2 linked regions of the Halotia branconii CENA392 genome follow. The protein of the gene in region 1 binds, or shares a complex with, the protein of each later gene. Links are inferred from orthologs where the notes say so. Each region holds a gene or a part of one and is shown in the gene's direction. Other genes may lie near its edges.

Evidence for each region.
Region 2: the proteins of accD (region 1) and QI031_RS08535 are in contact, whole or in part, in a solved structure (PDB 8UXZ), measured with the Escherichia coli proteins. The link is inferred for Halotia branconii CENA392 from one-to-one orthologs.

What each region holds. Positions count from the first base shown.
Region 1 is NZ_CP124543.1:3,781,775-3,784,903, reverse strand. Bases 1-2,797 are described here. They hold accD (acetyl-CoA carboxylase, carboxyltransferase subunit beta), read left to right. Parts: upstream 1-822; coding sequence 823-1,773; downstream 1,774-2,797. Other genes in these bases: QI031_RS16550 (glycosyltransferase family 39 protein), read left to right, coding at 2,062-2,797. In the rest of the region: more of QI031_RS16550, read left to right, coding at 2,798-3,129.
Region 2 is NZ_CP124543.1:1,935,508-1,938,599, forward strand. What follows is about bases 127-2,886. They hold QI031_RS08535 (acetyl-CoA carboxylase carboxyltransferase subunit alpha), read left to right. Parts: upstream 127-896; coding sequence 897-1,877; downstream 1,878-2,886. Other genes in these bases: QI031_RS08530 (long-chain acyl-[acyl-carrier-protein] reductase), read left to right, coding at 127-663; QI031_RS08540 (SDR family oxidoreductase), read left to right, coding at 2,241-2,886. Also shown: more of QI031_RS08530, read left to right, coding at 1-126; more of QI031_RS08540, read left to right, coding at 2,887-2,966; GTP cyclohydrolase I FolE, read left to right, coding at 3,056-3,092. UniProt on the Escherichia coli protein: Component of the acetyl coenzyme A carboxylase (ACC) complex. First, biotin carboxylase catalyzes the carboxylation of biotin on its carrier protein (BCCP) and then the CO(2) group is transferred by the carboxyltransferase to acetyl-CoA to form malonyl-CoA.

The sequences.
Region 1 (3,129 bases):
TACACCGTTTCACTTTAAAGTTGATACATTTGGGCAAGCAGGGGAGGCAGTGCGGTAAGGCAGCGCGGTCTTGGGGGTTTCCCCCAGGAGCGACTGCCGCACCCCTTGTGGGTCTTGGGGAGCCACTGCGGTCTTGGGGTCTCCCCCTCCGGATTCGGAAGTTTCAACTCGACGGGAACCGCCAAGACTTGAACTTCCTCACCAAGTGGAGCAAGTGGCGTGGTTCCCCCCAGGAGCAACTGCCGTGGAGCAGGGGAAGCAGCGCTTCGGCTACGCTCAGTGACCGGAGGCAAGAGGAGTAAGAAAAGTAATTTGTATCAATAATTTTGTGAAATGGTATTACCCCTTTCCCCTTAACCTTTTTCTCTATGCTCCATTTCCATTTTGATTATTCATGACTGTAGTCCCCATTACCTCATCGACCCTTCGCATTTTGGTAATATCAGCCTTGTGACTTGTATTACTCTCTGAACGAAAAGTATCCTTTGCCGAACATAACTAAATTTCATAGATGCTGACTGCATCGTTAATTTTGGTAACACGTTTACAAGATTCGGTGGACAAGGTACTTGTGTTAGCATCAGTAATTTCGTTAAGCTGGCAACCAAAGATGCAAAATAATGTCTGAAGTGCTTAGAAGCGTAATTTGACAATGTAGTCAAGAGGAGCCAGTGCTTGTTTGAGGGTTTTCCAACTTTGGCGACTGGCGTTTAAGAGTCAAAAGTTTATAGTCAATAGCAAATACTAATGACTATGGACTATTAACTTCCGGTAACGGCTTGACTTGTTTTCGACCTCATACCTACTTAAATTAAGATAAAAATGGCGAACAACGAAGAATCACGCGGTTTAAAGTCTCTGTTTGATTGGTTTGCAAACCGACGTAAATCAGGATCTACCAGCCCCGAACGCCAAGAACGTGAAATTGCTGATGGACTGTGGAATAAGTGTTCTCAATGTGGTGTATTGACTTATACAAAAGACTTGAGAATCAATCAAATGGTTTGTGTTGAGTGTGGTCATCATAATCGGGTGGATAGTGATGAACGCATCCGGCAATTGATAGATCCAAACACCTGGAGACCGATAGATGAAAATCTGCGACCGACAGATCCCTTGCAATTTCGCGATCGCAAATCTTATAGCGATCGCCTACGAGAAACAGAAGAAAAAGTTGGCTTAATAGACGCAGTTAAAACTGGTTTAGGTCAAATTAATGGCTTACACATTGCCCTTGGTGTGATGGATTTTCGCTTCATGGGCGGTAGTATGGGTTCGGTCGTAGGAGAAAAACTCACTCGTTTGATTGAACAAGCGACTCAGCGACGGTATCCCGTGATTATTGTCTGTACATCAGGTGGCGCTAGAATGCAAGAGGGTATGCTTTCCCTAATGCAGATGGCCAAGATATCCGCAGCCCTAGAACGCCATCGCAATGCAAAACTGTTGTACATTCCTGTTTTGACAAATCCTACCACTGGTGGCGTTACTGCTAGTTTTGCCATGTTAGGAGATATCATTTTGGCAGAACCAAAAGCAACTATTGGCTTTGCAGGTCGGCGAGTGATTGAGCAAACACTACGGGAAAAACTACCAGAAGACTTTCAAACTGCGGAAGATTTACTGAAACACGGTTTTGTCGATGATATTGTACCCCGTACCCAGTTAAAGAACACCTTAGCGCAATTGATCGCCTTGCACCAACCCATACCCAATACCCCTCCAATGGTGTTATGGGAGACAATGACCTTAAGTTCCACGGCCGCTGAATAAAGTGAACTACCCCAATTTGGCTTCGCAGTCGTTTTGGGGTTTCCAGTTTCATCGGCCAATGCCTTAAATTGGACTTGTATCGTCCCTTGGTCTTATTAAAAAGAGGCTAGGAACTAGAGGCTAGGGGCTAGAGTGGTTATTTCATTCATAAGAAAACCGCTATAAATACTTCAAGTTTTTCGTGAGTAATGATTTTCCAATAATCAAGAAAATAAAGCAAAAACTTAAACTGTATATCTTCGTCTGATAAGCTATCCCAGAAAAGTTACAGGCGAATTTTTTGCTTCAATGAAACGTTCCCCGTTATTATTTGCCATCTTCCTCATCTCATTAACGCTACGAACCTTAGAAATCACTGCTTCTCTTAATACAGATGAGGGGTTGTGGATATATCGTGGCAGTCAATTTATTAAACACTTGTTAGAGGGAGATTTAATCGGTACTTTTCTCAAGCATCACCCTGGGGTTCCCAACATGTGGCTGAGTGGTAGCAGTATGTGGTTAAATTGCTGGCTACACAAGCTTTTTCCCAGCTTGATAGATATAGATTTGCCCTTAAATGTGGGGGCTTGTTTGAATATTCAAGAGTTTCCCATTCCTTTATATATAATTCCCCGCTTAGCGCAAGCAGTAATCACTTCTGCTTGTATGGTGTATTTATATATACTCGCTAAACGTTTATTTAGTAAAGCCGTAGCCCTGTGTACCGTTAGCTTACTGCTATTAGAGCCATTCTTTTTAGCATATCAACGCTTTATTACTACTGATGCACTACAAGCTGATTTTGCTGTTTTGGCTATACTGCTGTTTCTTTTATATTTGCGAAAAGATGGGGAACGCAAATCTCTTTTATTGTCGGGATTATTTTTAGGACTAGCTACGGCAGCAAAAATAACTGCGTTATTTTTATTACCTGCTGTTGCTTTATTAATAATATTAATTGAGTTAGGAGTATGGCAAAGTAGTTTTCCTAAAAGAGGTTGGAAGCGGCAATTTCAGGATTTTGCATTTTGGGTAACCACTATTGTTGTAGTGTTTATTCTGATTTTTCCCGCAATGTGGGTTTCACCTGGATATGTTTTCACTAAGATATACAAGGGTGTTTTGCAAGAGTCTGATCGCGGATTTCTTTTTTTCTTAGGACAACTCACTCATTCCCCAGGAATCCTTTTTTATCCGTTAGTGTTAGCATATCGCCTCTCACCTGTGCTGCAAGCAGGGTTATTAGCAACTGGTACAGTATTGCTGATACCAAAACTGCGCCGTCAGCAGCAAAAAGTGCCTGAATTGACAGCACTCATCCTGATTTCTCTGTGTGTGCTGCTGATACTATCGCTAAGTGACAACAAAATAGAC
Region 2 (3,092 bases), 1.8 Mb from region 1 along the record:
ATCAAACTAGAGTTTGAACGCTTCACCACGGGTAACACCCATACTGCCTACATTATTTGTCGACAGGTAGAACAAGCATCAAAACAAATAGGAATTGATTTAAAGAGTGCGACAGTGGCTGTGTGTGGAGCAACTGGGGATATTGGTAGCGCAGTCACACGTTGGCTGGATGCCAAAACAGATGTCAAAGAACTCCTGCTGATAGCCCGTAACCATGAACGTCTTAGCGAGTTACAAGCGGAACTAGGGCGGGGTAAAATCATGGCTTTGGATGAAGCTTTACCCCAAGCTGATATTGTTGTGTGGGTTGCCAGTATGCCCAAAGGTATGGAAATCGACCCCCATGTCTTGCAAAAACCTTGTCTGCTAATTGATGGCGGCTATCCTAAAAATTTAGCTACAAAAATTCAGCATCCCGGCGTATATGTGCTAAATGGTGGAATTGTCGAACATTCTTTAGATATTGACTGGAAAATTATGAAAATAGTCAATATGGACGTGCCAGCGCGCCAGTTGTTTGCTTGTTTTGCCGAATCAATGCTGCTGGAATTTGAGAAGTTATATACGAACTTTTCTTGGGGGCGCAATCAGATTACCGTAGACAAAATGGAGCAAATTGGTCAAGCATCAGTCAAGCACGGATTTAGACCATTGCTGGTTTAGTAACTGGGGATTGGGTGAGCAGAGGCAGGGGAGCAGGGGAAGACAAGAGGAAAAGGAGCAGGGAGCAGGGAGCAAGAAAGAAGGATTATGGTACAAATTCAAGGTATTCTCTTTAATCTCCTGTGCACCCCGCACCCTGCCCCTCTGCCTCTTTCCCATGCCCAATGCCCCATGCCCACCAGTCCTCAATATTTAATATCCTATTCCCAGTACCTAATCCCCAAACCCTAACTATGGCAACTACCGAGCGCAAACCGCTACTGTTGGATTTTGAAAAACCGCTAGCAGAACTCGCAACCCGGATCGATCAAATTCGGCAACTTGCAGAAGAAAATGGTGTTGATGTCTCTGGTCAAATTCGGCAACTAGAAGCACGCGCCATGCAACTGCGTGAGGAAATTTTTAGTAGTTTATCGCCATTTCAGCGATTGCAAGTGGCTCGTCATCCTCGCCGCCCTAGTACTCTCGATTACATTCAGGCAATTAGTGATGAATGGATGGAGTTACATGGCGATCGCAATGGTTCTGATGATCCGGCTTTAGTTGGTGGTGTAGGTCGCGTAGGCGGTCAACCAGTAGTCATGTTAGGCCAACAAAAAGGCCGCGACACCAAAGATAATATTGCCCGTAACTTCGGCATGGCTGCCCCAGGAGGTTATCGAAAAGCCCTGCGGTTGATGGAACACGCCAACAAGTTTGGCATGCCGATTTTAACTTTTATTGATACTCCCGGTGCTTTGCCGACGGTGACAGCAGAGCATCAAGGTCAAGGAGAAGCGATCGCCTATAATTTACGCGAAATGTTTTGCCTAGATGTACCCATCATCTGCACAGTTATTGGTGAAGCTAGTTCTGGCGGAGCGCTGGGTATTGGTATCGGCGATCGCCTGTTAATGTTTGAACACGCCGTTTATACCGTTATTAGCCCTGAAGGCTGTGCTGCTATCTTGTGGAAAGATGCTGCAAAAGCTCCCCAAGCAGCAGTAGCCCTAAAAATTATTTCCGCCGATCTCAAAAACCTAGGCATCATTGACCAAATATTGCCTGAACCCATTGGTGGGGCTCACTCTGATCCACTGAAAGCCGCGACAATTCTCAAGCAAGCCCTGTTAGATAATTTAGATGAACTTAACCGATTTACATCTCAAGAACGCCGTCAACTACGCTATGATAAATTCCGCAAAATAGGCGTTTTTACAGAAGTTGCTCACTAACAGCGATAGAAGATAATTGATTAGCTCAACAGCAGTGCTATAATTGCCTATGTGCTTAAAGATTGTTAACAATCTTCTCAGCCATAGGCATTTGCATTGAGAAGAGTCAGCTCAACTTGATGAGTTGTCTATGTAGTATTTTAGTAATTAACTTTGAGTAAATGAATTAAGCTACCAGGTGACATACGTCGTGTTCATCGGTAAAACTTTTGACGGGAAAAACACCTAATTTGACGACGAATTATAACAATCATCAACAAACAATTATCGGAATTTAAGGTTAGTTTAATCTATCCTATCCGAAGGATGTTGATAATTGGCTTGCAATGAGCTTTCAAAACAGCCAAAAAATTGGGAGAGAGCATGAGTGTTGATCGCAAACGACGCGCCCTGATTACCGGGGCTAGTAGTGGAATTGGAAAAGCAACGGCTTTGGCATTTGCTAAAGCCGGAATTGATGTCGCTTTAGTTAGTCGGTCTTTAGATAAGTTGGAGGCAGTGGCAGAAGCTGCAAGGCACGCTGGGGCAGAAGCAAAAGCCTACGCTGTAGATTTAGCTAATGTATCTCAAGTAGAAAAAAAGATACAGGCGATCGCTCTGGATTTTGGTGACATAGACATTTTGGTAAATAGTGCTGGCATTGCATATACAGGCGCTTTAAGCGAAACTTCTCTAGAAGATTGGCAGCAAGTAATTAACTTAAATCTTACCAGTATATTTCAGTGCATTATGGGTATTCTGCCCATTATGCGCGATCACGGCACAGGCACAATTATTAACATTGCCTCCATTGCTGCCAAACAACCTTTTCCCGGTTGGGGAGCATACAGCGTTAGTAAAGCTGGTTTAATAGCTTTATCTCAAACCTTGGCACAAGAAGAACGCACCCACGGCATTCGCGTCACGGCTATTAGTCCGGGTGCTGTAAATACCGAACTTTGGGATACAGAAACGGTTAATGTTAATCTCGACCGTTCTAAAATGTTAACTCCAGAAATTGTTGCGGAATCAATTCTCCATACTGCCCTATTACCACCACAGGCAGTAATCGATGAATTGACTTTAATGCCCAGTGCTGGCGCTCTTTAAATTAGTTTTTTGTCAGTTTTCAGTTGCTAGCTGTTTATCTGTTTGACTGACCACTGACTATTGACCAAACCTTAACCAAAACTTACATCATGACTATTGCTAGTTCCAACGGTTCCAATCGCTTTC